DNA from 3 places in the Streptomyces sp. SS8 genome. Region 3 is predicted to be linked to each of the others. Evidence: riboswitches for the same ligand, from Rfam matches in the RefSeq annotation. Region 3 holds a riboswitch; each other region holds the start of a gene.
What was found. Region 3 has a riboswitch for cobalamin ahead of ACW69E_RS08470 (ribonucleoside-diphosphate reductase subunit alpha). Riboswitches for the same ligand answer to the same signal wherever they lie in the genome.
Positions count from the first base shown of each region.

Region 1: linked by a shared signal. The riboswitch ahead of ACW69E_RS07480 (cobalamin biosynthesis protein) and the one ahead of ACW69E_RS08470 (ribonucleoside-diphosphate reductase subunit alpha) in region 3 are both predicted to bind cobalamin.
Region 2: linked by a shared signal. The riboswitch ahead of ACW69E_RS22180 (energy-coupling factor ABC transporter permease) and the one ahead of ACW69E_RS08470 (ribonucleoside-diphosphate reductase subunit alpha) in region 3 are both predicted to bind cobalamin.

Region 1 is NZ_JBSVCZ010000005.1:218,975-222,211, reverse strand. Features, by position in the region: gene ACW69E_RS07490 (anion permease) at 1-778, shown strand, start outside; gene ACW69E_RS07485 (hypothetical protein) at 807-1,022, shown strand; cobalamin riboswitch at 1,284-1,471, shown strand; gene ACW69E_RS07480 (cobalamin biosynthesis protein) at 1,592-2,647, shown strand; gene ACW69E_RS07475 (cobyric acid synthase) at 2,644-3,237, shown strand, end outside.
Region 2 is NZ_JBSVCZ010000025.1:68,524-71,760, reverse strand. Features, by position in the region: gene ACW69E_RS22185 (fused MFS/spermidine synthase) at 1-875, opposite strand, end outside; cobalamin riboswitch at 1,169-1,353, shown strand; gene ACW69E_RS22180 (energy-coupling factor ABC transporter permease) at 1,384-2,094, shown strand; gene ACW69E_RS22175 (energy-coupling factor ABC transporter substrate-binding protein) at 2,094-2,501, shown strand; gene cbiQ (cobalt ECF transporter T component CbiQ) at 2,506-3,237, shown strand, end outside.
Region 3 is NZ_JBSVCZ010000006.1:158,505-161,741, reverse strand. Features, by position in the region: gene ACW69E_RS08470 (ribonucleoside-diphosphate reductase subunit alpha) at 1-1,299, opposite strand, end outside; cobalamin riboswitch at 1,421-1,567, opposite strand; gene ACW69E_RS08465 (GNAT family N-acetyltransferase) at 1,657-2,181, opposite strand; gene ACW69E_RS08460 (DUF3311 domain-containing protein) at 2,285-2,578, opposite strand; gene ACW69E_RS08455 (GntR family transcriptional regulator) at 2,602-3,237, opposite strand, start outside.

The sequences.
Region 1 (3,237 bases), on a different contig from region 3:
CGCGACCAGGCTGACCTACCGGATCAGCCGCAACGCCGAGGAGGGGCAGGTCGCCAAGGGCTACCGCGCCGGGCAGATCGCCTCGGCCGGCCTGGTCTCCCTGGCCCACGGCACCAACGACGCGCAGAAGACGATGGGTGTCATCACCCTCGCGCTGATCTCCGGCGGTGTGCTCGGCGCCGACGCCGACCCGCCGCTGTGGGTCATCGCCTCGGCCGGTATCGCCATCGCGCTCGGCACCTACCTGGGCGGCTGGCGGATCATCCGCACCATGGGCAAGGGCCTGACCGACATCCGCCCGGCGCAGGGCTTCGCCGCCCAGACCAGCTCGGCCGTCACCATCCTGGCCTCCTCCCACCTGGGCTTCGCGCTCTCCACCACGCAGGTCTGCTCCGGCTCGATCATGGGCTGCGGCCTGGGCCGCAAGGGCGGTGTGGTCCGCTGGAGCACCGCCGGCCGCATGGTCGCCGCCTGGGGCCTGACCCTCCCGGCCGCCGGTCTGATCGCCGCGGGCTCCGCGCTGCTGGCCATCCAGGGCGACTGGGGCGTCACCGTGGTCGCAGTCGTCTCCGTCGCCGCCATCGCCGCCATCTGGTTCGCCTCCCGCCGGGAGCCGGTCGACCACACCAACGTCAACGACGTCGAGCCGGTCGAGGCGGAGGACGCGGGCGTGGTCACGGCCGCGGTGCAGGCCGTCGCCCCGCCGCCCACCGCCGCCATGGAGGAGGCCGGGAAGTCCTCCGACACCCCGGCGAAGACCACCGTCTCCGCTCCCTGAGCCCGAGCCCCGCGAAGGAAGAAGCACCATGGACATCGACTGGGCGGCCCTCGGCCAGGTCTTCGGCGTCAGTCTCGTGATGACGGTCGGCCTGGTGGGCCTGTTCACCCTCGGCATCGTCGGCCTGGGCACCAACGACAAGGCGCGGGGCGGCTCCTCCGCCCTGGCCCGCGTCGGCGCCTACGCCAGCTACGCCCTGTGCGCGGCCGCGGTGGCGTACGGCATCTACATCATCGCGGCCTGACCGAGGTCTGCCGGGGCCCGCGCGGCCCCGGCAGGCCTCGGTCAGGCCTTCGCGGGCGCCCGGCGGACACCGCCGGGCGCCCGCGCGTTCTCCCGGCGCCCCCTCCGGCGTACGCGGCCTCCCGGGCTCCTCCCACGCCCGCGGGCGCCCCCCCGCGTTCCCGCCCCACCCAGGGGCGCGAGCGCCCCCACGTACCCCCGGCGTGCGCCGTGTGCGCTTGCGCACAGTGCGCCGCCGCAGGTCACGGGTGAGTTGACGCGCTTGTCCGGCCGTGGTGGACTTCCCGTTGCCAAACGGCGGCAGGAGAGGAAGCCGGTGCGAATCCGGCGCGGTCCCGCCACTGTCACCGGGGAGCGCTCCCCCACCCAGCGTCACGGCCCGCACATCGGGCTGGAAGGCCGGGGGAAGCGCCGATCCGGGAGCCAGGAGACTCTCACCGCCGGTCACGTCGAGCCAGGGCGAGGACCCTGAGTGAGGACATACCGCCATGCCCGGCATCCTGCCTGCCGCACCGCCCCCACCGCGCTGTGCCACCGTCTCCGCACGAGGTGTGACGGCCGGCTGACGCGATGCGTGCCGATCACGCCCTCCCCCCGGCCATCGCTCCGGCGGACACCGGACTCCCCGCCGCCCCCGGCCTTCCGGCCGCGGGCTACGCGTGCGGGGCGGCCCTGGGATACCTGCTCGACCTGATCGCCGGCGATCCGCGCCGCGCCCATCCCGTCGCCGCCTTCGGGCGCGCGGCCGCGGCCGCCGAGCGCCTGCTGTGGCGCGACCACCGCGGCGCCGGCGCGCTGTACACCGCCGTGTGCGCGGGCGGCGCCGCCGCCGCCGCGGCGGCGCTGGACCGTGCGGTGCGCCGCTCCCCCGCCACCCGTACCACCCTCACGGCCGCCGCCGTCTGGGCGGTGGTCGGCGGTACGACGCTGGCGCGCGAGGCCCGCACGATCGCCGCCGCGCTGGAGGCGGGTGACCTGGAGGCGGCCCGCGCCCGGCTGCCGCACCTGTGCGGACGCGACCCGCAGGCGCTGGACGCCGACGGCATCGCCCGGGCGGTGGTCGAGTCCGTCGCCGAGAACACCTCCGACGCCGTGGTGGGCGCCCTGGTGTGGGGCGCGGCCGCCGGTGTGCCGGGGCTGGCGGGCTTCCGGGCCGTCAACACCCTGGACGCGATGGTCGGCCACCGCTCACCGCGCCATCTGCGCTTCGGCTGGGCCTCGGCGCGGCTGGACGACGTGGCGGGATGGCCCGGCGCCCGGCTGACCGCGCTGCTGGCCGCGCTCGCCGGCCCCGACCCGCGCGGCGCGCTGCGCGCCTGGCGCGCGGACGCCCGCCGCCACCCCAGCCCCAACGCCGGTGTGGTCGAGGCGGCGTTCGCGGGCGCGCTGGGTCTGCGGCTGGGCGGGACGCTGTCGTACGGCGGACGCGTCGAGCACCGGCCGGTCCTGGGCGCCGGCGGCCGCCCGGTGCGGGTGGAGGACATCGAGCGCGCGGTGCGGCTCTCGCGCCGGGTGTGCGCGCTGGCTCTGGCGGTCTGCGGCACCGCCGGGGCGCTGCGGGAGACCCGCTCCGCACGGCCGGGGAAGCGGCGGCGGGGGCGGCGGACGCCGGGGGGCGGGCTGTGACGGGCGGCGGGTTGCTGATCGCGGGAACGACCTCGGACGCGGGCAAGAGCGTGGTCACGGCGGGCGTCTGCCGCTGGCTGGCCCGCAGGGGCGTGAAGGTGGCGCCGTTCAAGGCGCAGAACATGTCGCTGAACTCCTTCGTGACGCGCGAGGGCGCCGAGATCGGCCGCGCCCAGGCCATGCAGGCCGCCGCGGCCGGTGTGGAGCCGAACGCGCTGATGAACCCCGTGCTCCTCAAACCGGGTGGCGACCGCTCCAGCCAGGTGGTGCTGCTGGGCAGGCCGGTGGGCGAGATGAGCGCGCGCGGCTACTTCGGGAACCCCGCAGTGCCGCCGTCCCCCGGCGTGGCGCGGCGCCCGGGGCGCCGGGAGGAGCTGCTGGAGACGGTCACCGACTGCCTGGCCGAGTTGCGCCGCACCCACGACGCGGTGATCTGCGAGGGGGCCGGCAGCCCGGCCGAGATCAACCTGCGGCGCACCGACATCGTCAACATGGGCCTGGCGCGCGCCGCCCGGCTTCCGGTCGTGGTGGTCGGCGACATCGACCGCGGCGGGGTCTTCGCCTCCCTCTTCGGCACCACCGCCCTGCTG
Region 2 (3,237 bases), on a different contig from region 3:
GGAAAGGCTGCGTCGACCACCGACGCGATGGCGCGTACGTAGGCGAACTTCAGGTAGGTCGGGTCCTCGATGTCGACGTAGGAGTGGCGAAGGCCGTCCAGGACGAGCGTGCGGCCGCTGTCCCGGTCCGGGTCGGCGACGACCCGTGCGCAGTGGTATCTGGTCTCCGCGTCGCAGCCGCCGGGCGCGACCGTGGCGGCCAGGCCGCCGGCGAGGACCGCGAGCGCCAGGGCGGGTGCGCCACTCCACCCGCGCGTCCGCCACTCGACCAGCGCCGAGCCGGCCACCAGCAGCGAGCCGAGACCGATCAGGATGCCGCTGACCGGCAGGCGCGACACGAGGACGAAGCCGGTCAGGACGGTGCCGAGGATGGCGCCGGCGGTGCCGACGCCGGACAGCCGGCCCACGACCGTTCCGGTCTCGGCGAGAGTGGTGAGACGCAGCTTGGTCACGATCGGCGTCACCGCGGAGAGCAGCGCGCCCGGCACCAGGATGGTCAGCGACGCGATCGACAGCAGCGCGGGCGGCGCCCACTCCGCCGTGGTGCGCAGCACGGCGGGGGTGAGCGCCACCACCGCTCCCGACACCCCGAGCGAAGGGCCCAGGAGCCGGCGCGGGTCGACCCGGTCGGCGACGCGCCCGCCCAGCCAGGAGCCCAGCGCGATGGCGGTGAGGGCTATGCCGATCACCAGGGTGCTGGTCTCCAGGGTGAGACCGAGGTAGGGGGCCAGCAGCCGCAGGGCGGTGATCTCGACGACCAGGACCGCGGCCGAGGACCCGAACACGAGCACGGCGGCGGCGCGGGAGCCCGGACCGCGACCGCGGGGCGCGCTCCGGGCGACGGGCGGGGAAGACGATTCGGTCACATGGGACATCCTCGCACGCGCCGCACCGGCCGAACGGCCACGGCCGAAGCCCCTGTTGCCCGGTCGCCCCGGGGTTCGCGGCGGCGCACGAGCCACCGGGCGGAACCGTCGTGGCCGCCTCCCCCTCCGTACCGCGTCATGGTCCTGCCTCCTGCCCAACGGCACGGGCCCGCCGCCGTCACGCCGCGCACCGGCCCGGTCCAAGGTCCCCACCCGCACAACGCGCGCCGTACCGGCACCGGATCCGCCGCCCCGGGCCCGTACGCGAAAAGGGCCTGCTTGCCAATGCTTCCGCGCGCGCATTACTGTCGCCACGCCTTGGTGAACGGGAAATCCGGTGCGATACCGGTGCGGCCCTCGCCACTGTGATCGGGAAGTCCGGCTCCAGCCCTCGCGGGCGGCCACTGGGTCCTTCGGGGCCCGGGAAGGCGGAGCCCGGGCGGTGGTACCCGTCAGCCAGGAGACCGGCCAGGGCGCGTCAACCATCCACGAGGTGCTGGAGAGGGTCTGTCCGGTCATGCACATAGCCGAGGGCTTCCTGCCCCCCGCGCACGCGGTCGCCTGGGGCGCCGCGTCCGCCCCGTTCATCGTCCACGGAGTCCGCCGTCTCACCCGTGAGGTCAGGGAGCATCCCGGGAGCACTCTGCTCCTGGGCGCCTCCGGAGCCTTCACGTTCGTCCTGTCGGCCCTGAAGTTGCCGTCGGTGACCGGGAGTTGCTCGCACCCCACCGGCACGGGGCTGGGGGCCATCCTGTTCCGGCCGCCGATGATGGCGGTACTGGGCACCATCACGCTCCTGTTCCAGGCGCTGCTGCTCGCGCACGGCGGACTGACCACGCTGGGCGCCAACGCCTTCTCGATGGCGATCGCCGGCCCCTGGGCCGGGTACGCCCTCTACCGGCTGCTGCGGCGGTCCGGTGCGCCGCTGATGGCGGCCGTCTTCTGCGGCGCCTTCGCCGCCGACCTGTCCACCTACTGCGTCACCAGTGCGCAGCTGGCGCTGGCGTTCCCCGATCCGGTCAGCGGATTCTGGGGCGCGCTCGGCAAGTTCGGCTCCATCTTCGCCCTCACGCAGATCCCCCTCGCGGTGAGCGAGGGGCTTCTGACGGTGTTCGTGATGCGGCTGCTGGTGCAGTCCAGCCGGGGCGAGCTGACCCGGCTGGGCGTGCTGGTGTCCGGCGGGCGGGCCGGAACGAAGAAGGCGGCCGGCAGCGAGGCGGTGGCGTGATGAGCAGGAACGCGAAGATCAACGCCCTGCTGCTGCTCGCCGTGGCCGCCCTCGCGGTCCTGCCCCTGGCCCTCGGCCTCGGCGACCACAAGGAGGAGCCGTTCGCCGGCGCCGACGCCGAGGCGGAGACGGCGATCACCGAGATCGAGCCGGACTACGAGCCGTGGTTCTCCCCGCTGTACGAGCCGCCCTCCGGTGAGGTGGAGTCGGCGCTGTTCGCCCTGCAGGCCGCGCTCGGCGCGGGCGTTCTCGCCTACTACTTCGGCCTGCGCCGCGGGCGCCGCCAGGGCGAGCGGCGGGCCGGGGCGCTGCGGGAGGCGCAGCAGGGGGCCCTGCCGGAAGCGCGTCCGGAGGATGCCGGGGGCAGCGCGGGGAGCGCCGGGGAGACCGGGCCCCGGGGAGCCTGAGCCCGTGCTGCCGATCGACGCGGCGGCGCACGGCAACCGCTGGCGCCGCCGCCACCCCGTGGACAAGGCCGTGCTCGGCTTCGGCCTCACCGCACTGGCGCTGTGCCTGCCGCCCTGGCCGGGCGCGGCCCTGGTGTCCCTCACCGCGCTCGCCGTGCTGCTGGGCCCGGCGGGCGTGCCCGGCCGCAGACTGTGGCGCGCCTGCCGGGTGCCCCTGGGCTTCTGCGTGACCGGCGCGGCCACGCTGCTCGTCCAGGTCGGCGGTCCGGAGGGGCTGCTGTCCCTCGCCGACGACGGCCCGGCCCGTGCCGGGGAGCTGCTGCTGCGCACCTCGGCGGCCTCCCTGGGCGTGCTGCTGTTCGCCTTCACCACCCCGATGTCCGACCTGCTGCCCCGCCTGGTGAGGGCCGGTGTGCCCGCGCCGGTCGTGGACGTCGCCCTGGTGACGTACCGGATGAGCTTCCTGCTGCTGGATTCTGTGCGCCGCGTCCGTGAGGCGCAGGCCGCCCGGCTCGGGCACACCACCCGGGCCGCGGCCTGGCGCTCCCTGGCCTCTCTGGGCGCCACCGCGTTCGTCCGCGCCTTCGGCCGGGCCGCCCGGCTGCAGGACGGGCTCGCCGGGCGGGGTTACGACGGCGCCCTGCGGGTGCTGGTGCCCGAGGCGGGCGTCTCCGTGCGCTTCACCTCCGGCAGCGTCGCGCTCCTGGGCGCCGTGACCGCCCTCACCCTCGTCCTG
Region 3 (3,237 bases):
GCCCGGCCCGGCGGTCTGGTTGGCCGTGCGGTTGGCGGTGTCCTTGAACGTCATCCAGCCGTTGCCGGTCTGGGCGAGGGTGCGCATCATCCGGGCGTAGAGCGTACGCGCCGGAACCGTCCGCACCGCCAGTCCGGCCGTCTCCGCCCTGCGGTAGGCGGCGTCGAACTCCTCGCCCCACAGGTCCACCAGTTCGGGGACGTCGGACGGGGAGAACAGCGACCAGTCGGTGTCCGCCCCGACCCGGCGCATGAACTCGTCCGGGATCCAGTTGGCGATGTTGAGGTTGTGGGTGCGGCGGGCCTCCTCGCCGGTGTTGTCGCGCAGTTCGAGGAACTCCTCGATGTCGGCGTGCCAGGTCTCCAGGTAGACGCAGGCCGCGCCCTTGCGCCGGCCGCCCTGGTTGACGGCCGCGACCGAGGCGTCCAGGGTCCGCAGGAACGGCACGATGCCGCCGGAGTGGCCGTTGGTGCCGCGGATCAGCGAACCGCGCGAGCGGATCCGGGAGAAGGACAGCCCGATGCCGCCGGCGTGCTTGGACAGGCGCGCGACCTGATGGTAGCGCTCGTAGAGCGAGTCCAGCTCGTCCCGGGGGGAGTCCAGCAGGTAGCAGGAGGACATCTGGGGGTGCCGGGTGCCGGAGTTGAACAGGGTGGGGGAGGAGGGGAGGTAGGACAGCGTGCTGGTGAGCCGGTACAGCTCGGCGACCTCCTCCAGCGCCCGCTCGGAGGAGTCGGCGGCCAGCCCGCAGGCCACGCGCAGCAGGAAGTACTGCGGGGTCTCGATCACGGCGCGGGTCACCGGGTGGCGCAGCAGATAGCGGGAGTGGAGCGTGCGCAGTCCGAAGTAGCCGAAGCGGTCGTCGGCTCCGCCGGCGAGGGCGTCCTCGGCCAGTGCGTCGAGCCGGCCGGCGTGCTCGGCGACGAAGCCGGCCGTGCGGTCGGCGATCAGCTCCTGTCGGTGGCCGACCGCCACCGACGCGGAGAAGGACACCGCGCCCTGCCCGGCGGCCTCCTGGCGGATCGCCGGAGCGAGCAGCCGCGCCGCCAGCCGCGAGTACTCGGGCTCCTCGGCGATGAGGCCGGCCGCGGCCTCGGTCGCCAGGGAGCGCAGCAGGGCCTCGTCCGCGCCGGGGTGGCGCCCGCGCAGCGCGGCGGCGGCGACCCGCCCGGGGTCGGTGGCGGGCAGATCGGCGGCGAGCTCCGCCAGGGTGCGCAGCAGCGCCGCGCCCGGACGGTCGTCCTCCGGTGCGCGGGCCGGCGCACAGGCCGTGGCGGGCTCCGCTGATGAGATGGTCACTCGGTGCTCTCCCTCGTGGGCCGACGGCCCCGGGGGAGGAGAAGCAGGCGCGTACGGGCACACCCGGCCGGAGGAGGGCGCACCGCTCGCGTCCGCCGGCCCAACCCACGAGGCCCGGACGTGTGAATGAACACCGTCGGCAGGTCCTCGGACTCGCGGCGGACGGCCCTGACCGTGCGAACGACACGGGGGCAGCCCGCCGCACACCGTTGCGGGACAGCTCCGGACTCACACCGGATTCCCCTGCGGCGACAGCGAGATGAGCATACATCTAGTGGTGATCCGGCAAAGCACCCCTAGATGTTGTGTCGGAGGGTTTCCTGGGTGGGTGCGGGACCACGGCCGGGCGGCGTGCGCTCATCTCAGGGCCAGGGCGAAGGTCAGCAGGGGGACGTCCTCGACGGGGCGCCAGTCGCGGTCGGGGGTGCGGACGAACCCCAGCCGCCCGTGGAGGCGGTGGGCAGTGTGCATCATGGGATGGCCGGAGAGCGCCAGCCGCTCCAGGCCCAGTGCGCGGGCCCGGTCCACGCACCCGCGCACCAGGGTCTCGCCCACGCCCCGGACGCGCGCCGAGGGGCGTACCGCCAGCATCCGGAACTCCCCCTCGCCGGGGCGTGCGGTCTCCGCGTACTCGCCGCCGCGCACCGCGAAGGTGACGGTGCCCAGGACCTCGTCGGTGCCGCCGCCCGTAACCCCGTCCAAGGGGCCCGCGGCCACCAGCGGTTCGGCGTGCTCGGCCCGGCGCCGGGCGTCCCGCAGCACGGCCGGGTACGGGTCCTGGGCGCCGAAGTCCAGCAGGCCGTCCCCGAGGTACACCCCGGCCGCCAACTCCCCGGCGGCCTCGAACTCGTGCGGGCGCGCGACCCTGATGGTGATGTCCATGGCGGTCATCACGAGGTATCCCGGCCGTGGTGGTGCAACGGCTTTCCACCGGCGGGGCGCGGGGCGCGGAGGAGGGGCGGCGGGCCGGTGCCGGGCGCGCGCCTCACCGCTCGTCGTCCACCGCGCTCTCTTTTGGCCCCCCGCGTTCCGCGGCCCGCCGCGCAGCCCGGTCGCGCCGCACCAGTACGTACGCGACGCCCGTCAGCGCGGCGGTGAGGGGCACCCAGAGCAGCTGGTACCAGTAGAAGAAGGGGATCCCGGCCAGGGCCGGCTCGGTCCTGGCGTACGAGCCGACCCACAGCATCGCGGCGAAGGGCGCGAGCAGGCAGGCGGCGGTCGCCACCCGCGCCGGTGTGACGACCGGGAGGGGGCCGGGGTTCTTCGGCGGTACGGGCATGGCTTGCGGCTCCGGCCCCGCGCTCACCGCCCCCGGCCGGGGCGCTGGAGGCGGGCGACGAACTTGTAGCGGTCGCCGCGGTAGACCGAGCGCACCCACTCCACCGGCTCGCCCTCGGTGTCGCGCGAGTGCCGGGAGAGCATCAGCATCGGCAGGCCGACGTCCGTGCCCAGCAGGCCCGCCTCGCGCGGGGTGGCCAGGGAGGTCTCGATGGTCTCCTCCGCCTCGGCGAGGTGCACGTCGTACACCTCGGCCAGGGCCGTGTAGAGGGAGGAGTACTTCACCAGGCTGCGGCGCAGGGCCGGGAAGCGCTTCTGCGACAGGTGCGTGGTCTCGATGGCCATCGGCTCGCCGCTGGCCAGCCGCAGCCGCTCGATGCGCAGGACGCGGTCCCCGGAGGGGATGTCGAGCAGCCCGGCGAGCCGGTCGTCGGCGGTGACGTAGCCGATGTCCAGGAGCTGGGAGGTGGGCTCCAGCCCCTGGGCGCGCATGTCCTCGGTGTAGGAGGTGAGCTGGAGCGCCTGGGCGACCTTGGGCTTGGCCACGAAGGTGCCCTTGCCCTGGATGCGCTCCAGCCGCCCCTCGACGACCAGTTCCTGGAGCGCCTGGCGCACGGTGGTGCGGGAGGTGTCGAACTCGCCGGCGAGCGTGCGCTCCGG